DNA from 2 places in the Bariatricus sp. HCP28S3_A4 genome. Region 1 is predicted to be linked to the other one. Evidence: riboswitches for the same ligand, from Rfam matches in the RefSeq annotation. Region 1 holds a riboswitch; the other holds the start of a gene.

Region 1 (7,531 bases):
CGAAAGACGATAGGTGATTTTGGTTGCTATATTGTTTTTGTGAATAGCATCTGTGCACGATAATTTCTATAGAAGGTGTAGGACATGGCAGTAAGACCGGTATATGAAGTTAGAGAAAGTGCACCATTTTTTAACGTAATAAATGTTGAATTTGAATGGAATGGGGGATTTGCGAAGTCTCAGAAGCAGAAAAATATTAGAGCAATTCATGATAATTATCAATCTCAAAGGCCGGATAAAAAAGTATTGGAGATTTCAAGCAAGTCAATGCAGGAGGGCGGAGAATCATTAAGTGCATTTTTCCTTCCAAAGTATGTTCCGGAGCTTGGAAAAAGTGTCCCTGTGGAATGTGTTTTTCAAGCTGGAAAAACATTTCAGAATGGTGGACCATATAAGGATCTGCTATCCGTCACACCCAGAGAAGCAAAGAGAGATGATAGACTAAAAAATAGTGGAAGGCTGCTCTCGTTTATGTTTGACGGACAGGAATATCCGCTTATTCCCAAGACTATTTTTTATGATTACATTTATATGAATGCACTTCTCGAAAATCAAGAGTTGGCTAAAACTGCTTTACAGTATGATGCATTTACGGATGTTGAATTTAATCCTGAAAAAAGCCTAAATTGTCAGGCAAAAGCGGCTGTGACGTTTGTTGCTTTATCTAGAATGGGATTAGTGGAACAGGTTAAAGAGTTCGGTTCTTTCCTGGCCTTATATGGATTAGAAGCATCAAAAATGCTGAAGAACTCTGAGAATGCTTCGACGGAAGAAAAAATGTCATACACATCTGTTAACATACAAGCTGGAAATATTATCTGTCACAAAAAATATGGCAAGGGTGTGATTGAAAAGATAGAAGATACAGTTATTGTGGTTCGATTCCCTGAGGTTGGTGAAAAGAAGCTTGGATTAAAATGGTGTGTTCAGAATTGTAAGATTAATAAGAGACTGTGATTCTAGGCAGGAGTATCTATAAGTGCTTTCTAGGATGGGGACAAAGCTAACAGTTATTCTTGAAAAGCTTAAGAGGAGATTTGGATGAAACGAGTTCTTGTAATGTCAGTATTTGACGCATTTGAATATGTCATGCAGCATTATTATCCTGCTGGCATGGAGGATATGGTTGAGAAGTCTGATACATATGCAGTGATTTCTATTCAGGATTCACACACAAACGGCTTTGGAATTACCTTTTCCGAGAATCAGTACTGCAAAGCTGTGCTTACATTGAAATTTGATGACATCATCCGTCCTGTAGATGGTGCGCAGATTTTTACTGAGGAGATGGCGAAGCAAATTATACGCTTTATTAGAAAGTATAAAGCTGTTGATACGTTGCTGATTCATTGCTATGCTGGACAGTCTCGCTCTCGTGCTGTTGGTGCTTTTGCAGTTTGGCTTCTTGGTGGTAATAATTCAGTATATTTTGAAAAATACAATCCAAATGAATATGTATATGAACTATTGATGCAGACCTTGCCAGATATTCAAGAAAGTTTAGAAGAAGATATCGATGATCTTTGCGTTTCATTATATGAGCCTGATATGAGTGAAGCAGTGTTAGCTAAGACTGTTTATACTGGTACAAAGTATAAGGATGCCTGCCATAATATCGAAAAATTTTGTCAGGCGGTGCCTGCTGGTGGATGCTGGTTGAGTTACCTGTGCGATATGGACGAATTAAGCTATTTACATGGCGAAATGCTTTCACTTATGGAAGAAGAGCCAACTGAAATGAATAAAAAGAAATTAGCTGTTTACGCTCAAGAAATTGATAGAATTGTGAATTGACGAGGAAGGTGAAGTAATGGACAAGTTAATGGACGAATTAAGAATGATCCATTGTTTAGAGAGACAGATTAAAACTGAGTATAGTGTTGAAAATGCTTTTGAGTTGGCAAGAATATTAGTAAACAACGGAATAACTGAGATTACAGATAATATTCGTGAAAAAATACATTATATGCAGAGGGTATGTGAAATCGACAGTTTGGATAACTATTGGGTATGTACTCTTGTGGGAAATCATACTCTCGATGAAATAAAAGCTCGCCATGATTTTTATAGACAATATGCAGGTGAAGAAAAATGCAAGGCGGATAATCTTGCTCTTACTTGCGAAAAAGGAAATGATTATCTTACTTTCTTTATAGAACTTGGGTTTAATGATGATCAGATAAATAGTGCGATGAGAAAGGTTGTTAAAAATGGTTCGATTGTAAAATCTGAAAAGGAAGCAAGGAACATCGTTGGAGAATTAGATATTTTCGGGGTGTCAGACGATGTTCGTAATCAATTTATTAGTGATAACGCTGATTTCCTGTTTAACGATTATACAGGAGAGGTTATGGCGACTTGGCAATTGTTTGAAAATCTGTGTCAGAGATTTGGCAAAGACGGAGGTTTTGCTTGCTTAATAGAGCATCCAGAGTACCTGCGTTTTGGTGTGGAGGAGAAAACTCTAAGGGACAAAGTGCTGGATTATTTATACGATGATGAAGCTATTTTTTCTCGGCTCAGAGATTGCGATTTTGAAAAACCAGATGGAACTGAGATCTTGCTGGAATTTGCAAAAGAAGTGCGCTCACGGGTGCCTGTTAACGATCCGGTAGTAACAAATGATCTTATGCTCATATTAGATATTGTTTGGGGATTTATGGAATTCGCACAAGAAGCTGAATGGGCACACTCAATTGCAAGTGAGATGAGAAGGATTATCATGACCCGTTAGTTGATAAGGAACGGTGCGCATGAATGATGATTTCAGCAAGTATTCCGTGGATGAATCAGAAACAGAAGAATTCAAAAAGTGAGGTGCATGGATGGCATCGAAGGTACAGCGAAAAGACCGCAAGTATAAGGACCTTTCCATGAAACAAAAGACAAGGATTGCCGATAAGGCATATCGTGAATATCTTACCTTCTATCTTAAGTACGAAAGAATGCCAGAAGCGGAAGAAGCAGCTGCCATTCACCGTAAGATGTTCCAGACTGTTCTGGCACTGGCACCGATGGCAACTTTTGAAGATTTTGAAAAGTTATGTCAGAAGCATAGTGCCAAATATGAGGAACGGATTCTTTCAGATATAAGCAGAGGAATTACAGTGGAATCTCTTCATAAACCAAAGAAAACACCGGAAGAGAAGGCTGCAATTCTAAAAGCGAAAAATGAGGCACGAAGAAAGAAAAAGAAGTTACGAGAATCACAGGCGCTGGTTCTGGAGCAGGATGATACATTTTTCATTATTGCCGGATATACCTCCGGCGGAGCCCCATACGGTGTTACTTGGGAGCAGATGGATACGGATCCTTATGACGAAATAGAATAGGAGGATGCGCAAATGAGCAGAAAACTCGTTGCTTATTTTTCAGCCAGTGGAGTTACTGGAAATGTTGCTAAGACATTAGCAGAAGCGGCAAATGCCGATCTGTATGAGATAAAACCGCAGGTGCCGTACACCACTGCGGATCTGAACTGGATGGATAAGAAATCCCGTAGCTCTGTTGAGATGCAGGATAAAACTTCAAGACCGGAGATGACCGACCATAGTGCACCTGTGGCAGATGCAGACGTAATTTTTGTTGGTTTTCCAATTTGGTGGTATGTGGCACCGCACATTATCAATTCTTTCTTGGAATCATATGATTTCAGTGGAAAGACCATTGTACTTTTTGCTACTTCCGGTGGAAGTGATTTCGGAAGAACACTGGAAGCGTTAGAGGATAGTGTTCGTGGTACTGCACATCTGATGGAAGGAAGAATGCTTAATGGAAAGCAGGATATGGACGCATTGAAATCTTGGGTTGATAGTCTGGGTCTGTAATAAGTGATTAAAACTATGAAGCTCTGGCAATACTCGAATGAGTGTTGTCAGAGCTTCTTTTTGCCTGTTTTTAAGGCAACTCGTTCATTTACGATGCATTGATCACCATGGAAATGAAAATGATCTATTAATAGGTCAATAGACCTTTTTAAGATGCTGAGTTTGGAGAGCGTTGAAGGTATAATTAAAGCATAGAAAAACGAAAAATCTAGTAGAAAGGAGGTCATGCCCTATGAAAAAATCAACGGACTATTCCAACCATGATCGTTTTGTTGATTTGGGACTCATCATCGCGGCACTTAGAAAACGCCAAGGTCTGTCTCAAGAGAAATTCGCTGAGAAAGCGGATATTGCAAGATCAACACTAAGCGCCATAGAAGCTGCTAACAATTCACGAGCTTTTTCCGTTGACACACTTTTCAAGATAGCAGATGCACTTGGAATTTCGGCGGGTGACCTTCTAAACTATTCGTTACCAGCTTCTAATTTGTGATTAGCGAAGAGATTTAATTGTATCCTGCAATGCTCTGATACTGATTCTGGCTTGATAGATTACATCCTGATGGCCTTACTAATATTATATGAAATTATTGACCGCAAGGCTATCAGTTTCGATGCTGGGAACCCTTGCGGTTTTCTTTTATACAAAATAATACTTTGGCACAACCGGGGAAACCCGGCGTCGCAAAACTACAGGGCCTGAAATGGCAGCCAGTTGCACTAACGCGGTTAAGCGTAGTACCTGCCCAGGCAACCAATGTCTGGGCTTTTCTGTTATACATTGAGGAGGTGTTCTTATGTTCTTCGAGAAATTATTTAGGAAAAAAGAAGGACAGACAATCGAACGGGTAGAAGCACCGTCGATTGAGACGACTAAGATTATGGAGAGCGCTGCAAATTCTGCATTGATTACGGATGAGCAGAAACATGACCATGATTTCAGGATGACACTTACGGGATTGGAACAAAGACTACATACGTCTGAGAGCAATGAGGAAATTATCATGGAGGCTATCAAGACGGCATGTGACTTCTATGAAGCAGAATGGGCAGGCATTTTGATTGCTGATGTTGAAACCGAGGCATGGGCTCCGATGACTTGCTATAACCGCCTTACCGGAAGAATGGAATCTCGCTATACAAAAGAGGTTGAAGCATTTGAAGGTTTTGGTCGTTGGATCAAGGCATTTTATGATGGAAAACCATTAGTCGTGCCGGATGCATCTGTCATCAAAAAGATGTTTCCGGATGAGTTCCAGCATTATCAAAGATTAGATGTCCAAAGTTTGATTGGCACTCCATTTGGTGAGAAGCCAACGGGGTTCTTTGTTGTGAAGAATCCTACAAGATATAAGACATATCCGGATATGGCACAGATGCTTGCGTTTGTAAGCATGACGACTTTTTATCTGCAGGAGCTGCAACAGAGTATGGCAGAGTTGGAAACAAATCAGGATGACTCTGCAGACGAACATACCATTCGTATTAATCTCCTTGGTATGCCGGAAGTTTGCGTCGGAAGCAAAAAGCTGGATATGAGAGTATATGCTTCTGATAACGCATGGAAAGTAATTTCGTTCCTAGCACTGAAAGGGAAACCGGTTCCAGGCTCAACATTGATTGAGAATATCTGGCCGAAGATAAAAGATACATCCGATACCAATCCACTTCGCAGTGCTCTGTATCAGATGCGCAGCAAGTTCCAGTTCCTCTGTCCGAATATCATTTCCAGCAATGAACAAGGATACTGGTTTAATCCAGAGTACCGTGTTGAGGTGGATACGGCTCTGGTGGAAGAACTGTGGAAGAAAATTTCTGAAGAGAAAAATCACAGTGTAAGATTGGCTCACCTGAAGCAGGCGGTCAAATTGTTCAGAGGGTATCTCTGCGATAATAAACTGGATGAGCCATGGATGATTTCTTATTATCATACATACAGTAGTCTCTACGCTCAGGTTATGACTTCTCTTTTAGATGAAATTGATAAGGATGAGAATTATACCGGTATTCACAAGTATGCTTCTGCTTCTTTATCCATGCTGGATGGTAATCCCAAAATCTGTTTCTGGCTGACTGTCTCTACTTATTTTATTAGTGGAAAAAGTGCTGCGTTGGAAGTGATAAATGCCAACAGGAGTTCTTTGTCATCAGAAGAATTTGATGTCCTGATGAAGGAAGTCGAAGCTTACATTAAAAATCATGGAGGTACTCTGTAAACTATTTTCGTGGTAACACGGGAAATAACACACTGATTTTTAGGTTACACATAGTATTACACAGGTGATGTTACTGGATACAACACGGCAACACGTTTGGTGATACGGCTCTAAACACGTAGTATAACACCCTCGTTCGATAGCATTTCGAGGCAAGTAAAAATTGCCTTTGAAATCTACCGAATGGGGGTGTCTTTTTGCATCCGGACAAGTCTTTTGGAGCGGTTATTCTTGCATGTATTTGTAGGAATGACCGCTCCTTTTTTGGTTATTACAGGTGCCGTGCACCACCTTCGGTTCTTGAGTTTGCATCTTTTCAAATTTCAAGAACTGGAGGAAATAAAAATGTATTATGATCCGAAAATGTGCGGAAAACGTATTCAGGTCCTTCGCAAGAAAAAGGGGCCTACACAGCTGCAGTTGTCTTTCAAAATAAATGTCTCAGAGAGTCATCTGAGAGCAATCGAAACCGGTATACGCGGTGCTTCCATAGATTTGCTGATTGAGTGCTCAGAGTTTTTCCAGGTATCTCTTGATTACCTGGTTCTTGGCAAGACGGATCCGGACAAAGCAGAGATGATGATGCAGCTGGATATTCTGAGCAATCACATTGATCAGTTGAGAAAACTGATTTGAAATATACGGAATTGTCAAGAGGAAAACATATCGTTTCTGGCGAGGTTGTGTGCCCTCTGAGAATATGTTGAGGGCAAAAATCTTCGGTAGAATTATTCTCGTAAGCGGTGCTTCACCGCTTACGAGATCTTTGAAAACTGAATACTATTCATCAGAACTTTACTGTAGAAGGGAGCCTTCGTCGGCACGCCATGATGTTCAATGGAACGTAGCGATTCGCCGGAGCAAATGCCAGGTTGCAACTGGCGGTGGTGTTGATCTTCTACAGGTACAATGATACTTCCGTAATTCGCGGTCCGGCCATAATGAAGGCGGGATGGTTAAGCGCCAATGAAGCTGCTTCGCAAGCGCGTCTGATGAAATACAGAGTTGATGACTTTAGGGCAGTCCTGTACCTCATCGAAGATGATGAGGGTCTTTTCTGTCATAATCTTCTGACCGCTTGCCAGCATCAGGTTTTGCAGAATACGATCAACATCCTTGGTGGTTTCAAAGAATTGTTTGTATTCTTCGTTTTCATCAAAGTTAAAATAAGCCGTATTTTCATAGTAACGCTTGCCGAACTCTTTCAGAATCCAGGTCTTACCCACCTGACGTACACCCTTCAGGATCAACGGCTTACGGTAGGGAGAATTCTTCCAGTCCAGCAGCTTTTTCAAAATAAATCGTTCCATAGACTCACACCTCACACTTTTATTGGAGTTTTAGTGTTTCTTGATCACACTTTTATTATATGCATATGGCGCGTCCCAACGGCCGGTTTTGCGGAGCAAAACGACCGAAATGCGAAGCTGAACAGCCGTTAGGCTTTGATTGATACAGAAATCTCTAGGATAATATATTCATTCATCT
Region 2 (19,661 bases), on a different contig from region 1:
CCGGAAATGTACTTGGACAAGTACAGGGATTTTCATTTTTCTTAAAAATACCTTTTACAATTCTGTCTTCCAGCGAATGGAACGTAATGATACAGATCCTTCCGCCCGGATTCAATATATCAATCATATCATCCAGCGAATCCCGAAGCACCTCCAGTTCCCTGTTGCATTCAATCCGAATTGCCTGGAATGTTCTCTTTGCCGGATGTCCTGATGTCTTCTGAACCTTCATCGGTATAGACTGTTTGATGATCTCGGCAAGCTGTCCAGTCGTTTCGATTGGACCTTTCTCACGTTCGGCCACGATATGTTTCGCGATATTTTTCGCGAACTTATCTTCTCCGTAGTCACGTATAATGCGAAAAAGGTCCATCTCACTGTAGCCATTGACGATGTCCTTTGCCGTTACACTCTGTCTGGTGTCCATTCTCATATCCAAAGGTGCATCTGCCCGATAGGAGAATCCTCGGTCTGCCGTATCCAGCTGATAAGATGACACGCCCAGATCAAGTACGATCCCATCTACTTTGTCAATGCCGATTTCATGGAGCCTCAGTTTCATATCACAATAATTGCTCCGGATTATTGTAACTCTCTCCCCGAAACTGAGTAATCGTTCGCTTGCCGCCTCGATTGCAGCAGCGTCCTGGTCTATTCCTATAAAACTCCCCTTGTTACTTAAACGCCGACATACTTCATAAGCATGTCCGCCTCCACCAAGCGTCCCATCGACGTAAATACCGTCCGGCTTGATGGCAAGGCCCTCGATTGTCTCCTCCAGTAATACTGATTTGTGTTCAAATGCCATAGTGTCCTCCTATTGAAACGAATCATTGCAATCCGTTTCGCTTTTGTGATCCGGTTAAATGCTCAGTCCCAAATCTTCCATGTCACTTGCAATATCTTCGATATTTTCCTCAACATCAGCAGTACGAGCTTCCCACGCATCCTTGCTCCAGATCTCCACCTTGTCCAGCACACCGGCAAGCACAACTTCTTTGTCCAGACTGGCATATGCACGAAGCGAAGAAGAAATCAAAACTCTCCCTTGTTTATCAAGTTCTCCTTCCACGGCGCTTCCGAGAAAGAAACGTTTAAAGTCTCTGGCCTTTTTGTTCGTGAGTGGTAAGGTTCTTAGCTTGTCTTCAAAGGCTTCCCATTCGTTTTCCGGATAGAGAAATAAGCAGCCATCCATTCCCTTGGTAATTACGAAATGTTCTCCCAGACTTTCTCGCAATTTTGACGGAATGATGAGCCTGCCTTTCGCGTCAATACTGTGATTAAACTCTCCAGTCAACATCAAGGATCACCTTCTTTCAAAGTGGTCTGCCACTTTTACACCACTTCGCTCCACTATTCACCACTTTCTACCACTTGAAACCATTGTAAACCACTTTATCTCCCTTTTCAACCCCCTTTTTCATTTTTTTATGCTCTCCCAGACTTTTCTGTAATTTTTCCTTTTTCTCCCCAAATTGCACAAAAAGCAGAAAAATCCCCTTCCGATTCCTCTTCACCCTCCATTTAGCATCAAGTGGTGGGGAATCGTGGGGGATTTTTTCGTTTTCATATCATTGTGGGAAATTTTCCCACTTTTTTCTGTTTTTATATTAATTCACTCATTGAAATGGAGCAAATAAAATGAGCGCTGACACTTCCGGCATATCCCCGGAACTAAAAAAGAGCCTGCTCTCCGGCAGACTCTTTACTATACACTTTTTATTTTCATTATTCGGATAAATTGAGGGACTGAAGATACCCATCTACAGCAGTGTAATCCACTTCTGCCATATCTCTCGGCTGATTCTGCTCATACAAGCCGTACGCAGAATAACCAAGCCATCCAACCAGCGCCACTGCGATCACTCCCACGATGGCACTGCGCACGATGTGCATAATCTTCTGTTTCCTCATAATCTGTTTTCTATTTGCTTTTTCTTTTTTATAACAATCTACTTTTTCCTGACTCATCTTACTGTAGCTCCTTTTAAAATTAGATGCTACAATATTAGCATATTTCTTTAAGAGATTCAAGCATTAGACTTTTGGATTTTCATCTTTTGTCATATGCTTTTCCGGAATGATTGTTCTTAATAGCTGGAAAGAAAAAATAACAGCTAAGTATCTGCAAACATTCCCTACAGTCTTATCCACTAACCACAACCACCAATTAAAAATCACATAAAAATCCGGATTAATCTGTAATAGATCCGGTAAGACATATTGTTCCAGGACGTATAAAGTTAATATAATCAAGCACAAAAATTCTAGCAATGTTAACTTTTTATTATTACTAATGCTATTCGCTTTCATATTCATAAATCCTCCTAAGGTATAAATTTATGGTCCACTGTCTCCAAATTTCTCACTATTCTGGCTGTTTATTTGCGCAAATATTATACACTTATAATAGCACAAATAAAATCGCAGCAAAGTAATGAGTAATTTCCAGGGAGAAATTATTCGTTTACACTACTAAATGCACCACTAGAGTTCACCTTTTCCAACAATTTAGTACCTATTTGTTATAGCCACTCTGCAAAAACAGATCCAAAAGACTTTATCAACACTCCAACATTTATAAGATTTATTACGAAACATACTGCTATAATAACTTTATAAACCTTTGGCAGTTCTATCCTTTTGATTCCACAATAAAGTAAAACTGCCAACATGATCACTAATCCTCCACCCGGAAACAAAGTGCCGGAAATTGCAACCATCAATACTGCAAGTCTGTTATTCCTTTCTTCCGGCTCAACTTCTATCTCAGTGTTTACTTCATCTTGCTCATCAGCACTCTTATCCTTTAACAATTCATCGATAGAAACCTTATATATCTCACTGAGCACTACCAAATTATCAATATCCGGATACGCTCTTCCATTTTCCCATCTGGAGACCGCTTGCCGTGATATATTGAGTCTTTCAGCGACTTGGCTCTGAGAATATCCCGCATTTTCTCTTGCACTTTTTAATTTCTCAGCTAATGTCAAAGTCATTCCCTCTATTCTATACAACTATACCGCGACGATCACTCCTCCGTCATTCGCATACATACTGCTGATTCCTCTCGTATCCAGAACAAGAATCTGCTGCGGATGAAGTCTTTCATCCAGCATTTGTCTCAAAACTTCTGCACGTTCCGGGCAATTACAGTGCGAGATTGCCAGAACTTTATTTTCAACATTTACAGAGCCTTCCTCCACACAATCCACCAGTTTCTGAAGTGCTTTCTTCATTCCACGAGCCTGTCCCAGCTGGCATATCTCTCCTTTCGGAGTAGATCCCATCACTGGCTTGATATTCAGCACGTTTGCCGCGATCGCCTTAAGTCCCGTAAGTCTCCCATTTTTCCGAAGCGTTTCCAGTGACTCAAGAACGAAAAATGTATTCTGTCCTTCAATATACTCTTCCACTTTTTCGATCACTTCCGGAAACATCAGTTCATTTTCTTCACATTCTATGATCTTACATGCGATCAATGTCTCACCGATTGATGCAGAACGGGAGTTAAATACATAAATATCCTTATCCCCATATTCCTCATGATAGAGATTTGCCCCTAGCACAGCACTGTTATAAGAGCCACTTAACTCCGCAGACAAAGTCACAACATATACCCGATCCGCATCACACCGGTATCCCTCCATATACCGTTCCGGTGAAGGGCAGCATGACTTTGGACAGTTCGGACTCTCCGCTACTTTTTTCAAGAAATCCGCCTGATCAAATGTCTCATCATCTATAATATGATAATCGTCCACATCCATCGCAAGTGATGCCGTCTCAAATATTCCTGACGCTCTCATCTCTTCTGTTAACTCTCCACAGCTGTCTACGATTATTTTATAACTCATATATCATTCCTCCCGAATCCGTCTTCAGCTTCCGCAATATGTAGTTTTCATTACCGCTTTGTATATGATAACACACTCTCTAATGAAAAAAAAGACTTTTTTACTCCTCAATTTTTATCTTACGTGATACTCCCAATGCAATTCCCATTTCAATCATAAGAAATAGTACAGACGTACCACCATAACTGATAAACGGCAGTGTAATTCCCGTATTAGGAATCAGATTCACCACAACTGCCACATTCAGAATAACCTGAATTGCAATATGAGAAAAAATTCCGGTTACGATCAGAGCTCCATAAAGATCCGGGGCATTTTGTGCAATAAACAGAAGTCTATACAAAAGCAGTCCAAACAATACAAATACCATAATAGCACCGAATACCCCTAGTTCCTCACAAATAACCGTAAGGATGAAGTCATTTTGCACTTCAGGTATAATCATTTTCTGTGCACTATTGCCTAATCCTTTTCCAAAAAAGCCTCCGGAACCAATCGCGTACATTCCCTGCAGAGTCTGGAACGAAAGTGACGATGCATATTTTTCCGGATTCAGCCATGCGATAATGCGGCGCAGCCGAAAATTATCACTGTTCTCCAGCACTTTACCAAGGAGAGCCGCGATTGCCACAAATGCTCCGACTCCACATCCGCCAATGATAACGAACGGTCTCATTTTCTTATGTACAACAAATAATATGAAGCAGGCAATTCCCATTACAATGATTGCCGAACTCAGGTTATCCGTCAGATAGAACACACCAAAAGCGGCTACTGCTCCCCACGCCAGTACCATAAGGCTTCCTTTCAGCTTATGAACCTTGCTTCCCATCTTACATATTAAATAAGGAATAAACAAAATGACTGCAATCTTCGTCACCTCGGCAGGCTGCATGGTCTGTCCCGTTCCCGGGATCTGCAGCCATCTTCTTGCTCCATACACCTCATATCCCAGTGGCGAATACTTTACCAGCGCCATCAGAAGCATCGCAAATCCATAAAGTGCTGCCGAGTATTTCGCATATCGATGGTAATCGATCCGGGTAACAAACAGCATAATTACAAGGCCTCCCATACTGATGATTCCCTGTCTTTTTAAATAATACATTCCATCATTAAACTTGCTCTGTGCCTCATACGCACTGGTACTATAGAGCATCACAAGTCCGAAGCAGATCAGGAATACCATCACAGCAAGAAGGCTATAATCAAAATATCGTATCGTTGTCGGCTTATTGCTTTTTTTCTTTTTATTTTTTGCCATTCCATACACTCCCAGCAGGTTTCCCCTGTTTTTCTTACTCTGCACAAGTATAGCACACCTCTTCACTTTCACACAAGAATATCTGCCTAAAAATGAAGATTCTTCTTCTTTCTGTTTTGTGGTACACTATAGACAGAATATACGAAACCATATTGTATCCGCAATAGAAACATTTTTTATGAAAGGAAAACAGACATGACGCGAGAAGAACTTTATCAATCCATTTATACACATGAAACCATTTATATTCCACCCCAAGAGGAAGGAAGTGCCGCTCTGGAAGTTGCCCTTGGTTGCAGCTGGCACAAATGTACTTTCTGTGATTTTGCCCGGGATGAATTCTGCATTCATCCGCTTTCCCGCATTGAACACAATCTGCAGATCCTCGGAATGCTTCAACCAGAAAATACAAGGCTGTTTCTGCTCGGTGAAAACGCATTCTGCCTCTCCACTGAATTCTTATGTCAGATCATTGATCTTGTCGCAAAATATATGCCCAATGTACATAGAATCGCCATGTATTCCCGTGCTGATGACATACTCCGGAAAACAGATGAAGAATTGCGACTGCTGAAATCCAGAGGCGTTGCCGCTCTTCATATCGGAGTGGAGAGCGGAAGCGACCCGATTCTGGCAGAACGGTGCAAGGGCGTGACATCCGCACAGATTCTGGATGCTCTGCATCGTCTGGAGCAAACAGGCATCGATTACTTTGTCACCATTATCCCCGGACTTGGCGGACGTGAGTATTCCCATCTCCATGCACTAGAAACAGCCCGACTTCTGAATCAGCTCCATCCAAAAAACATATGGTGTCTGAAGCTGAAGCTCTGGGAAGACACAAAGCTCTGCAAAGAAGCACAAAAAGGATTTTTCCAGATGATGACTCCGGAAGAAATCCTTTTGGAAGAGCGCCTGATGCTTGAAAATCTGCACGTGAAGGACTGTCTGTTCGAAGACACGACCGTTCTGGACCAGTATACCATTTACGGAATGCTTCCCGACCAGAAAAAAGACCTTCTTCGTGCAATCGATTACCTGCTCGCCAGACCATAGCTATTTCGTTTTCAATCATTCTATACATGAAATGTCTTTTCCATTTCCTCGCGGAACTCGCGCCCTTTAAAAAGGATCAGCGCGGTGAGTGTCAGGAATGAAAATGCAATACTGATGACCGACGGTGCCGTCACGTTAACCAGCCCTGTCAGGATAAAAACCAGCGGGAAAAGCAGTCCATACCCTGCCGCCATCACAAAGTAGATCATATACTGTTTTGGATGGTGGTAGTATATTTTGGAAATGATCATCATGGAAATGATAATCACAATACTGACAACCGGAAAAACAAAATCCACCGACCATCCGCGCCATCCTGTCAGCAGATCCCACACTGTACAGACGGTCGTCACCACAGCCAGCTGCCACATAGCATTTTTCAAAAGATTGTATCGTTTAAAGAATGCAACCGCAAGTGCAAGCCACATACTGAATGCACCCCCGCATATTTTCAGTGATAATCCGAAATGTCCATCCACACAATAATCACTCCCCAGTGCGATGACCGCTGCCGCAATACATAAGAAGGTAAATATCCGAAATACTTTCATTCCAATCGAATCAGCAGTCGCCTCTTCCGGATATTCAGTCTCAAGCAGTGTCACCTTGATTCCCTCTTGTTCAAGAATGCAAAAAAAGTTCTTCTTGATCACCGAACTGTCAAATCTTGACGTAAATCCCAAATAAACATTCTCTTCAAATGAACACATACATAGTTCCACTTTCGGTGTGCTGGTAAATACACCGAAACGCTCAATATACTTCGCATAGTCTTCCGGCATACGAATGATTCCCATATTGGAAAAAATCGCCGTTATCTCCTTTGCCGAACTGCGTGATCCAAAACCGATGCAGAAATTCTTTAATCCAAGCGGTGCGAGCCGCAGGATCGGATGCACTTCAAGTGCAAAATATTCACTCATCCGTTCCCCCATTTTCTCTTTTGTGAGGCCCTCGTCAAAATATTGCTTCACCTCACGGATCACTTCGTTCAGACTATCTTTTCCCTGACCGAAACGGTGTTCCACCTCCAGCCAGCTAAAAAAATTCAGCATGGAATCTGTCGGGAAAAATTTCCGCAGATTGACAGGCACCATAAGCGCCACCGGTTTTTCCTCCTGACGCCTGGACATTTTCCCGTGAATCGCGCACATCAGAACCGCTGTTAAGTACACCGTCATCGACACACCATATTCCTTCGCCTTTTTCGCAAGATCCGCCACTTTCACTTCTGCTTCCGTCACCTGAAGGCTTCCGAGATCACTGTTTCTTCTAATCTGATATGCTTTTCTCCGGTTCTTTTTTCTGCCCTTATTATCACGAGAATAGTACTTCGCAAATCCGTCGTCTTCCTGGTCCGAAACAGTAACCGTCTTCTCGTTTAATTCAAGATCCGCCAGCCCGTCCCCTTCATGTACTAGGAACAAATAATTCTTCACCAGCTCCCGAATAAATTCACTGGCTCCCGTCCCATCTGTCAGTGCATGAAAGACCTCAAAATTAATCCTCTTCTTATAATATGTCACTTCAAACAAAAGCTCTTTCTTGTCCCGGATGTACAGATTTCTGCAAGGTTCCCGGGTTTCTTTCCGAACGACCGGGCGCAGATTACTCTGTTCAAGATAATGCCAGAACAAGCCTTTTCTCATCACCGACAAGAACATCGGATATTTAACCAGCGTCCTGTCCAGCGCCTGCTGAAGCTTTGCTTCCTCAATTTCCTCTCTTAATTCACAATAAAAGCGGAATACACGGGTATCCCTTTTCGTACTTGCTGCCGAAAAAAGTTTTGCCGCGTTGTCCAGTTTCCGCCAATACGCACCCCTCGACTGCATAACGGCTATTCCCTCCTCAAAAAATTATTTATAATATCAAAACTTTCCTGTACGTGATTGCTTTTGATTCCCAGGGCAAAAAAACCGTGAAGTGCGTTCTTAATCCGGTAGATTTCTACCCTGTTTCCTGCCGCTTCCAGTTTTCTTCCATATGCCTCTCCCTCATCTCTTAATGGATCATATTCCGCGGTTATGACCAGCGTATCCGGCTGATTTTGCAGATTCTCTTCCAGAATCGGTGCAAAATAGGGATTCATCCGATCCTCTTCTTTCCCCGCGTAAAAATCAAGGTAATCTCTTAGTTTTCCTGCTGTCAGAAGATAATCTGTCCCATTTTCCCTAACAGAATCAAATGATGAATTTTCCGAATAATCATTATTCGTTGCTGGGTAGATTAGAATCTGCCTTCTGGGGAGAAATTCTCCTCTGTCTCTTGCCATTAGTGAAAGTGCTGCAGCCAGATTTCCTCCTGCGCTGTCTCCTATCAGTGTGATATCCTCTGAATTCACATTCAAAAGAAACTCTTTTTCATACATTGCCTTCGCCACCGCATAGCAGTCCTCAAGCCCGGTCGGGAACTTGTGCTCCGGAGCAAGCCGGTATTCAATCGCCGCCACGATATGCCCTGTGGCATTCGCAAGGCGGGCACATATCCTCTCATAATTATCTACATGTTCAGTGGACCACCCGCCGCCATGCAGGAACAGCATCACCCGCATTCCATTTGCCACCTGCTCTTCCTGAAATGTCTTCTCATCCGGGAAAAACAACCGGACCGGCACCAGATGATCCCCATTGTAAATACGTGTATCTACCGTCCGATAGAAGATCTTCATAGGATCCAGCCGTTTCAAATCTGCCAGCTGTCTGGACTTCTCCACATCTATTTCTTCAAAAGACAATGCTTTTAATATTTTCTTTGCTGCTTTATTGATATCCATATTATCTCCTTCCAGTTTTCTAATATTCATTTTGCGGGTTTTCCATACAGATGTCAAGTATTAGCGGCGAAGCTTCATTTTCTTTTAACTTCAAACAAATTTTTCGTTTACATTTTTATGCTAACCTTATATAGTTAAAATAGGATTTAGTCAGATGGGAGGAAACACACATGCCTGCATTTTATGCACACAACCGTTTTGGGGAAAAAGTAGCCCAAAAAACAGACGGAGAATTAAACGAAATCATTTCCAAATACTATGTACAATTTCAGATTGGTCTCCAGGGACCGGATATTTTCTTTTTTTACCGGCCATGGAAAAGTAATCGTGTATCCAAATATGGTTACCACCTTCACGAAGTATCAGCAGCATCCTTCTTCACACATGCGCTGACTGTCGTAAAAGAAAAAGGACGTGACAGCCGGGAATACGCCTATCTCCTGGGTTTCATCTGCCACTACATTCTTGACAGTGAATGTCATCCTTATGTATCTGAAATGATGGAAGCTCTTGATGTCGAACATTTGGAAATTGAAGAAGAATTTGAAAAAATGCTTCTTCGCAAAGACGGAAAGAATGCTCTTTCCTATCCACTTGCTGATCTTGTCCCGACAGACAGCGTAACCGCAAAAACAATTTATCCTTTCTACCGTAATATGAATCCGGTCATTATCCGGGAGGCATTGAAAGACCTAAAACTGGTAAAAAGAATCTTTACGGCTCCATGTATCGTCAAACAGGCCATTCTGAACGGAGCAATGCATTTAACCGGAAAATATGATTATTGGAAGGGGCTGATGCATCAGCGGAAAGACAACCCCAAATGCACAGTCAGCAACGAGGGTCTTTACCTGCGGTTCAAAGGTGCTGTTGACATCGCTGTAACCATGCTTTACAGCTTTGACGAAAGTCTTTGTACCGGCACAGAACTCCATTCGCGTTTTGAACGCACATTTGAATAGAAGGAGGCATCTGAATGAATAATACAAAACTTACAAAACTGGAAAAATGCTGGATTCTGTACGATGTAGGAAATTCTGCATTTATTATGCTGGTATCCACGATCATTCCGATCTATTTCAACTTCCTGGCCGGTAATGCAGGAATATCCGAAGTGGATTATCTTGCCTATTGGGGATATGCTGCTTCTGTCGCAACAGTCATGGTAGCCATCATTGGTCCAATTCTCGGCACATTGGCAGACACCCGCAATTTCAAAAAGCCCTTGTTTACAATCTCCATGATGGTCGGGGTACTTGGCTGCGCAGCACTCTCTTTTCCTAAATCATGGGTCCTGTTTCTGGCTGTCTTCGTAATTGCAAAAGTGGGATACAATGCCAGCCTGATTTTCTATGATTCCATGCTGGTCGATATCACAACAGAAGAGAAAATGGACTCCGTTTCATCACACGGCTATGCATGGGGATACATCGGAAGCTGCATTCCATTTGTTATATCTCTGGTTTTTGTTCTGATGTACGATAAAATCGGGATTTCCATGACCACTGCCATGATGCTTGCCTTTTTTCTTAATGCACTCTGGTGGCTTGTTGTCACGATTCCATTGCTGAAAAATTATCATCAGACAAATTATGTGGAACTGCCCGATCATCCGATCAAAAACAGTTTTAAACGCCTTGCAGTCACTCTGAGGGATATAAAGAAACATAAAAACATTTTTTTGTATCTGCTTTCATTTTTCTTTTTCATAGATGGTGTGTATACGATCATCGAAATGGCTACCGCTTACGGAAGTGCACTGGGCCTGGATTCACAGGGATTGTTACTTGCCCTTTTGGTCACTCAGCTTGTTGCTTTTCCATGTGCCCTGATTTTTTCCGTGCTCTCCAAGAAGTTTGATACCGATTTTCTGATCAAAATCTGCATCGCAGCTTACACCGGAATTGCACTCTTCGCCATCCAGCTTGATAAGCAATGGGAGTTCTGGCTGCTCGCTGTTCTTGTCGGTATGTTCCAAGGCGCGATTCAGGCACTCTCCCGCTCTTACTTCGCCAAGATCATCCCTGCGGAGAAATCCGGAGAATACTTTGGTATATACGATATCTGCGGAAAAGGAGCCTCTTTCATGGGAACCACACTGGTCGGACTGGTTGCCCAGATTACCAATGTAGCAAATGCCGGTGTTGCAATCATTTCCGTGATGTTTATCATCGGATATGTTCTTTTCTGCAAAGCCGCAAAACTAAACAAAGCGTGATTAGCGATGATTTCTGGTAATTATTTATAATTTGCCAGCTTTTTCCAAAGAAATATGATTTTTTTGCACAAAAATATGGAAATATGAGCAAAAAAATTGTATAATATATTGCATCAAGCGAAAGAGAGGGTTCACTTATGAAGCAAAATAATATGTTAGCAATGATTTTGGCTGGTGGACGTGGTTCCCGTCTTCATGACCTGACCAATAAAGTGGCAAAACCGGCCGTCTCATATGGTGGGAAGTACCGTATCGTTGATTTTCCCCTCAGTAACTGTGCAAACAGCGGAATCGATGTTGTCGGTGTTCTGACACAGTACGAATCCGTTCTGCTGAACAGCTACGTAGCTGCAGGCGGCAGATGGGGACTTGACGCAAAAGATAGCGGTGTTTTTGTACTTCCACCACGTGAGAAAGCGGATTCCAATCTGGATGTTTACCGTGGAACTGCTGATGCCATTTCCCAGAACATTGATTTCATCGATTCTTATTCTCCAGAATATCTTCTTGTACTTTCCGGAGACCATATTTACAAAATGAATTACGCCAAGATGCTTGCCCATCACAGAGCATGTAATGCTGATGCTACGATTGCCGTTATCGAAGTACCGATGAAAGAAGCAAGCCGTTTCGGTATCATGAATACAGACGAAGAAGGCACGATCGTAGAATTCGAAGAGAAACCGCCACAGCCGAAGAGCAATCTTGCTTCCATGGGTATCTACATTTTCAACTGGAAGCTGCTTCGCAAAATGCTGTTGGCAGATATGAAGAATACGGAGTCTAATCACGACTTTGGTAAGGATATCATTCCGACCATGCTGAATGACGGAAGAAAACTGGTTGCTTATAAATTCCAGGGATACTGGAAAGATGTAGGAACCATCGATTCCCTTTGGGAAGCAAATATGGATCTTTTAAATGGAAATGAGCTTGATTTAAGCGATCCGACCTGGAAGATTTATACCGAAGACGTTACAACTCTTCCTCATTACATAGGCGCTGAAGCTAAGATCAACAAGGCTTTCATCACACAGGGCTGTACCATCAACGGCGAAATCACGAACTCCGTTCTTTTCACCGGAGTTAAAGTTGGAGAAGGCGCCAAGATTATCGACAGTGTACTGATGCCGGGTGTTGAAGTGGAAGACGGAGCCGTTGTTACCCGCGCTCTGGTTGCCGACGGCATTAAGATCGGCAAACAGGCTGTTGTCGGTTCTGCTGACAGCGAACATATCGAACTGGTAGCAAAACGTGTAAAGGGGGTAGAATAATATGTATAACGCATTTGGAATCGTCACTTCTTCCGGCAGAGATATCTGGGTAGAGGGACTTCAGGACTATCGTCCAATCGGTTCGTTCTCTTTCCTCGGAAGATATCGAGTAATAGACTTTGCAATTTCTAATATGAGTAACAGTGACATTGACCGCATCCAGGTATATATCAGAAGAAAACCTCGTTCTCTTGTCGAACATCTCGGAAGTGGACGCCAATACAATATCAACTCAAAACGCGGCAATCTGCAGATCCTGTTTTCCGATGATGGTGCTGAGCACAGTATCTATAACACGGACATCGCCATGTTTATGGAGAACCTGGAATGCATTCAGAGAATGCATCATCCATATGTAGTCATCGCACCGAACTACATGGTATACACTGCAAACTATGATACTCTGCTTCAGAATCATATAGATTCCGGTGCGGATATCACAGTTCTGTACCATTCAGTTGATAATGCAAAAGAAGCATTCCTGAACTGCAATACTTTGAACCTGAACCGTCAGAAAGGTGTTCTTTCTATCGAGAAGAATCACGGTAATGCTAAGAACAGAAATATTTTCATGGATACATATATTATGAAGAAAGATTTGTTTATCGAGCTCGTACAGAAAGCTCACAAACTTTCTTCTATGTACACACTGGCTGACATCGTCAGTGCAGAATGTGAAGAACTGGATGTGCGCGGAATTTCTCATCGCGGTTATTTTGCTTCCATCACAGATTTCAAGAGCTACTATGATGCTAACATGTCGTTGATCGACTACAAATCAGCAATGAGCCTTTTTGATGAGGACTGGCCGATCTACACACGTACCAATGACTCCTGCCCGACGAAGTATCTTGAAACAGCAAGCGTGAAATCCTCTGTTGTTTCCAACGGCTGCCTGATCGAAGGTACGATCGAGAATTCAATTCTCGGACGTGGATGCGTCGTGAAACCTGGTGCTGTTGTAAAGAATTGTGTGGTATTCCCAGGTGTTGTAATCGCAGAAAACGTACATCTTGAGAATTTGGTTGTTGACCGGAGAGCACAAGTGATTCATGCAAAAGAAATCATTGCTCCGGCTGATCATCCGGGATATATCAAACGTGAAGATACTCTTTAATAAGGGAACACAAAGCGGAGCATATCTGACCGGTATGCCCCGCTTTTATAATTGATTATTTTATTCTCCAAAGATCATTTCGAATGCCACCTGTATTCCCAAAATAAGCGAATCCTTCTCTATATATTCCTCTCTTGTATGTGCACCATGTCCATAGTAACATCCCACACAGACCGAAGGGATTCCCATTGAAAGCGGAATATTACAGTCGGTAGAACCGCAGTTCTGCTCCGGATTCTTTCCGATCACGTTTTTTACTGCCTTCATTGCTTTTTCCGTCAGCCTTTCCTGCCTGGCCGCATCCACACCTTTGCCACACGGGCGAAGTCCGATCACCTCATATTCTATATCCAGCCCTTTATCTTTCTCTTCCCATATCGTCTTCTCAAAATGCTGTTCCATCATCTGCAAATGTTCACTGGTATCGGAACGGAATTCATACAGTATCTCCGCATTCTGGGCAATCACATTCACCCCGGTTCCCCCGGAGATCAATCCCACATTATAGGTTGTCTTCCCGCCTTCCGGCACTTGAACGCGATAGAGCTTCTCGATGATTCCGGCCATTTTCTCGATTGCGTTATCTTTTCCGAAATCTCCGAAAGAATGTCCGCCTTCTGTGGCTATCCGGATTCGGTACCGTTTTGAGCCGACCGCGCGGTTTACAATTTTGTCAAGTTCACTGTCAAATGTACAGAAATTCCGGATTCGTTCTCCGTAACCCCGGCAGATTGCTTTAACTCCTTTCAGATTTCCAAGTCCCTCTTCTCCAGAATTGCATACCAGCAGCATGCCCGCCGCTCCGTTCTTCTTCTGTTGCTCTCCTAATCCTTTCTGTTCCTTTTCCCATTCACCGTTTCTGATCTTACCTGCAATATATTTTGCCGCCATCAAAAGACAAACCACACAGGCTGTATCATCTCCGATTCCCGGACAATAGATTTTCCCGTCACATTCTGTTAACGGAAGCGCTTCCGTATCAGGAAACACCACATCCAGGTGTGCCATATACACATCGATTTCTTCCGCTTGATGGATATCGACCGGGTATATCACATTGAACGCTTCATCCATATACACCCCTTGTGCCCCCTGCCTTTCCAGCCAGTCACGGCAGAACTTTGCACGCTTCTCCTCCTGATTCGACGGTGCCGGAATCTGCGCCAGTTCTTTCAGAAGTTCAAGTGCTTCTTCTTCATGATCCTGAATAAACTCCCTCATCTCTTCACTCAACATATTTTCTCCTCCTTCGCTAACCTGCATTTCCCATACGTTCCGATATGATCACCCCAGTCATTGTGAGCACCGTTCCTGCTGCTGACATCCATGTGATCTTCTCATGCAGGACAACAATCGATGTAATGATCGTGATGACCGGAATCAGATAAATATAAACACTGGTCTTAATCGCTCCCAGAATTTCCACTGCCCGGTTCCATGTCACAAAGCAGACTGCACATGCGCCCACACTCAGATATAATAAATTCAGCAGATTTCCGGGAGTTCCAAATTGCACCGCCTTGACATCAAATCCGAAAACAAATGCCAGCGGAAGCATCATCAGGATGCCGTAAAAGAACATCCTTCTGGTGGCAGGGATCACCGGATACCCGAAGTCTCCCGCCTTTCTGGCCAGAATCGCATAAAGTCCCCACATCATCGCAGCCACCACACTCAGCATGTCCCCTGCAAAATTAAGCCGGACAGCATCCTGTCCACTGAAACTAATCATCGCAATTCCTACGATTGCGAAAATAAATCCGACAAAAAAGCTTTTCTTCAATTTCTCATCTTTCAAAAACAGGTGCGCACTGATGCCGATAAAAAATGGTGAGATTGAAGTGATGACTCCCACATTTGACGCCTGCGTATAGAGAAGCGCTACATTTTCAAACAGATAATACAGACAGATTCCCGTAAGTCCGGCACCTGCAAAATACAGCTCATGCTTTCTATCCGTCACTTCCATTTTCCGTGGACTCATGATCCACAAAATGATATATCCGATCACAAATCTTAAAAGCAGCAATTCGATCGGTGAAAAATCTTCAAGCAGTATCTTGCTTGAGATAAAAGTCGTTCCCCAGATAACGACTGAAATTGCTGCCATGATATGTCCGGTAAATTGTTTCTTTTCCATGAACTTCTCTCTTTCATTATCACAATTCTAAAATGATTCCGAAAAACATTTTTCTGATTTCCGCCCCATTTCTATCTAGTATAATACATTTTCTTCCGCATGACCACCAATAAAATGGGCGATCTGGAAATTACTCCAGATCAGCCATGTATTTCTGATAATATTCCATTGTAAATTCTTTCGGAAAGACTCTGGAATAATAATAACCCTGTATCATTCTCATGGCATCTTCTCTTGTCATTCTGAGTGACCGTTTCAGCTGACTGCTTCCCTGCTTCTGCTTCATCTCCAGCATTGCATAATTGCTGTCCGGATCGTAACACCGCAGCCGAATCTTCCTTCTACATTCCACCCCGCCTGCTTTTCAAAATAATCGTCGTCATAGACTGTGTCAAAATATAGAGAACGAATCATATAACCATTTGTTCCATTGTGTTCATCCTGTATAAGCACTTGTTCCAACTGGTGGCTCTTTTTAATGAATTCTTCAACATTAATAAGAAATTTCTTCTCTTCACGAAATACTCGATTCAATTGCATCCTCCTGTTCAGCCTGTCCTGAAACGCAACTCACCACCTGTAGTAGTGGGAGTCTTGTCTTCTTTCAAAACAAAAAGCCGGCTGCAACTCATTTCGTTGCAGCCAGCCTATCATACATCATTTCTTGCTTAGACGCTTAGCTTTCCGTCCCTGCCTTTCAGCAGGTTTGGCAATCAATTGATGCGATTATTATACACCATATTTTTCAATTACGTCAACATTCATCATCTTTTTTCACATGTTTCTTCCACACACTTTTCACGCGTTCTTTGTCACCATCCAAATATCTTTTATTTTCCCGGACACTTCTTATCAGCCATCTGTTATAATAAATACATATTATTCTATTATATTGATACCGGAAAGGAAACGCTTATGATTAAAATACCCGAGAAATACTTTGATATCTTTTGTACGATCGGCTCACAGAAGACCTATCAAAAAGGCGAATTTATCTATCTTCAAAATGATTCCGCCGACTATTTATACCTGATTCTATCAGGCAGAGTCCGCGTATATACCCTTTCTTCTTCCGGGCGTGAAACGACTCTGGAGATTCTGGAAAAAGGCCGTATATTCGGCGAATCCTCTTTTCTGAGTGATCATGTTCGCCCAACCAGTGTTGCCGCAGTTACCGAGGTACGCCTTGCCACTTGTCTGGTCTCCGACCTGATCCCACTGCTGCGCGAAACGCCCGAATTGATGGTTCTCTTTTTCCAGCATTTAAGCGAGACGTGTAATCATCTTTCAAGACAGATATACCGCCTCACCAACTACGACAGCCGAAAACGCATTGCAAGTTTTCTGTTGGAAGAGACGGCTTCCCCCAACCGGGACAAAGGAATTCTGGACAATGTCCTTCCTTATACACACGCCGAAATCGCAGAAACTCTGGGTCTGAACCGGGTAACCGTATCAAGGGTTCTTTCCGCTTTTGCCGATCAGGGCCTTCTGAAAAGCCACTATGGTAAAATTATGATCACCGATCGGAACGGTTTATATCAAATCCTCAAAAACGGAGCTTATTTGTAGCATACGCTACAGTTTTCCGGACACATTACTTTTATAATAGTGCCCGGAGGTAAAAAATATGAAAAATAAATTTATTTCTTATATTATGATCATTTTCGGCGGGACCCTGACCGCTGCCGCATTTGGCCTTTTCGTCCTTCCACAGGGCTTTGTGGCAGGCGGTGTGACCGGTCTTTCCGTCATACTGTCTGGTTTTATGAACCTGCCTTTATCCTGGATCGTACTCGCCATCAACCTGATTCTTTTTGCACTGGGATGGATCTTTGCCGGAAAAGAGTTCATTTTCAAGACTCTGATCATGACCTTTCTGTTCCCGACTCTTCTTGAACTATTCGGCAGAATCACAATATTCGACGCGCTGTCCGCCGACCCTTTCCTGAGCAGTCTGCTCGCAGGCTGTCTCTTAGGTATCGGCTCCGGTCTGATTCTCCGTGCAAATGGTTCCAGCGGCGGTTTTGATATTTTAGGAGTCGTCCTCAACAAAACATTCCAGATTCCGGTATCTTCAGTCATGTACGTCTGTGATTTCGTGATCATTTTGTATCAATCCGTATCCAAACCGCTTCTTTCAACGGTTTACGGAATTGTCGTCATTCTGTGCAGCAGCATCATGGTAAACAAAATCATCACACAGGGTGAATCCAAAGTACAGCTGTTGATTTTCTCAAAAGAACGCGAGACGATCCGTGAACATCTGCTGAAGACATTTGATACCGGAGTTACATTATTAAATGCTGAAAGCGGATATCAAAAAGAGAAAGCAAAAGTCATACTGACTATTCTGCCTTATAATAAAGTCAGTTCTGTTAAGAAAATGATTTATACGGTAGACCCCTATGCTTTTACGGTGATTAATGGGGTAAATTATGTGGGCGGACGCGGATACAGCATCCGGAGGTAAGCACCTGCGGATGCTGTATTCACGTCCTTTTACCAAAGGCCACATCTTCTGTTTTATACTTCCTTTTCTTTTGGAAGTGCAATATTCAAAACAATCGCAATAATCGCAGCCGGTACAATTCCGGATCCGCCGAACACAAGCTGAAGTGCCTGCGGCAGCTGCGATAAAATGCCGCTGTTCACACCAATTCCATATCCCAATCCCAATGCAACCGATACGATAGTAATATTCCGCATCGTCAACGTCTCTTTTGTTATAAGCTGAATACCACTAATGACAATGGATGAGAACATCATAACAGCTGCACCTCCCAGGACACTCTGCGGCATAATGGAGATCAGCGCTGCCAGTTTCGGGAACAGTCCGCAAAGAATCAAAAATAACGCACCGATTGCAAGAGCACCGCGGTTTACGATCTTCGTCATCGTTACCAGACCGACATTCTGGCTGAAAGAAGTATTCGGAAGCACTCCAAAAAGCGCTGCGAAACTGGAGCCGACTCCGTCACATACCACACCTCCGGAAAGCTCACTGTCTGTCGCCTCTCTTCCCATTCCGCCTTCCATAACACCGGAAATATCGCCGACCGTCTCCACGGCCGTCACAACGAACATGATCAGGACAGGAATAATCGCACGAAGATCAAATCTCAACTTTACCGGGAGCAAAGACGGCAGTGCGATCCATTCTGCCTGCGCTACTTTATCCCAATTCAACACCCATGCCTTCGTATACTCCACACCCTCAGCATTGACAGCGGTGTGCGGAAGTACAGCTCCCATGATGGCCGCTGCTATGTAACCTACGATAATTCCAATTAAAATGGAGGACGCGCTGGTCATTCCGGTCGTTCCATGTTTAAGGATAATAATCACCACCAGCACAAGGAATCCCAGAAGCAGATTCTCTACAGAACCAAAGTCGTTCGCATTATTTCCTCCTCCAAATGAATTGACACCCACTCCGATCAATGACAATCCGATGGAAAGTACTACCGTTCCGGTCACGACTGCCGGGAAGAATTTTCTCAAAGGTTTGATCAAAAATCCAAGCACACTTTCAAACAAACCGCCCAGAACAGAGGCTCCCATGATGGCACCATACGCAGCTGCACCGCCTCCCATGACACCTACCACACTATTAAATACTCCTATGAATCCGGAACTGGTACCCATGATGATCGGCACCTTCCCTCCGATTGGTCCGATTGCATAAAGCTGAACCAGCGTGACAATACCAGCCACGATCATTGCATTCTGCAGCAGTTCTACCTGAAGATCCGCAAATTCAGCACCTACCAGCCCACATGCTCCCGTAATAATAAGCAGCGGCGTAAGGTTACCTACAAACATTGCCAAAACATGTTGAAGACCCAACGGAATTGCTTTTTTAAGAGGAAGTTTCCCATAAAAATCATACTCCGCTCCTTTGTTTTCTACGTTATTCACTTTACTCTCTCCTTACTTATGTAAATATATTACTT

The links. A riboswitch is a leader RNA that binds a small molecule or an ion and turns the genes downstream of it on or off. The one in region 1 is predicted to bind cyclic di-GMP.
Positions count from the first base shown of each region.
Region 2: it holds a riboswitch for cyclic di-GMP, as region 1 does, so the genes downstream of both, ACTNBF_RS00935 (VTC domain-containing protein) here and ACTNBF_RS15795 (hypothetical protein) in region 1, are expected to answer to the same signal.

Region 1 is NZ_JBQHSE010000053.1:976-8,506, forward strand. It holds gene ACTNBF_RS15760 (hypothetical protein) at 1-63, shown strand, start outside; gene ACTNBF_RS15765 (DarT1-associated NADAR antitoxin family protein) at 85-957, shown strand; gene ACTNBF_RS15770 (hypothetical protein) at 1,042-1,794, shown strand; gene ACTNBF_RS15775 (hypothetical protein) at 1,811-2,734, shown strand; gene ACTNBF_RS15780 (hypothetical protein) at 2,826-3,332, shown strand; gene ACTNBF_RS15785 (flavodoxin) at 3,345-3,827, shown strand; gene ACTNBF_RS15790 (helix-turn-helix domain-containing protein) at 4,060-4,320, shown strand; cyclic di-GMP riboswitch class I at 4,477-4,550, shown strand; gene ACTNBF_RS15795 (hypothetical protein) at 4,625-6,043, shown strand; gene ACTNBF_RS15800 (helix-turn-helix domain-containing protein) at 6,389-6,679, shown strand; partial or broken gene ACTNBF_RS15805 (AAA family ATPase) at 7,042-7,353, opposite strand.
Region 2 is NZ_JBQHSE010000001.1:183,404-203,064, forward strand. It holds gene rsmH (16S rRNA (cytosine(1402)-N(4))-methyltransferase RsmH) at 1-808, opposite strand, end outside; gene mraZ (division/cell wall cluster transcriptional repressor MraZ) at 863-1,300, opposite strand; gene ACTNBF_RS00865 (hypothetical protein) at 1,729-1,971, opposite strand; gene ACTNBF_RS00870 (hypothetical protein) at 2,038-2,313, opposite strand; gene ACTNBF_RS00875 (helix-turn-helix domain-containing protein) at 2,526-2,996, opposite strand; gene ACTNBF_RS00880 (DegV family protein) at 3,021-3,860, opposite strand; gene ACTNBF_RS00885 (FtsW/RodA/SpoVE family cell cycle protein) at 3,961-5,124, opposite strand; gene ACTNBF_RS00890 (radical SAM protein) at 5,320-6,180, shown strand; gene ACTNBF_RS00895 (DUF6320 domain-containing protein) at 6,201-8,015, opposite strand; gene ACTNBF_RS00900 (alpha/beta hydrolase) at 8,021-8,956, opposite strand; gene ACTNBF_RS00905 (zinc dependent phospholipase C family protein) at 9,127-9,918, shown strand; gene ACTNBF_RS00910 (MFS transporter) at 9,933-11,174, shown strand; gene ACTNBF_RS00915 (glucose-1-phosphate adenylyltransferase) at 11,312-12,448, shown strand; gene glgD (glucose-1-phosphate adenylyltransferase subunit GlgD) at 12,450-13,565, shown strand; gene ACTNBF_RS00925 (M20/M25/M40 family metallo-hydrolase) at 13,626-14,801, opposite strand; gene ACTNBF_RS00930 (DMT family transporter) at 14,818-15,705, opposite strand; partial or broken gene ACTNBF_RS00935 (VTC domain-containing protein) at 15,836-16,245, opposite strand; cyclic di-GMP riboswitch class I at 16,340-16,426, opposite strand; gene ACTNBF_RS00940 (Crp/Fnr family transcriptional regulator) at 16,621-17,277, shown strand; gene ACTNBF_RS00945 (YitT family protein) at 17,336-18,178, shown strand; gene ACTNBF_RS00950 (uracil-xanthine permease family protein) at 18,232-19,626, opposite strand.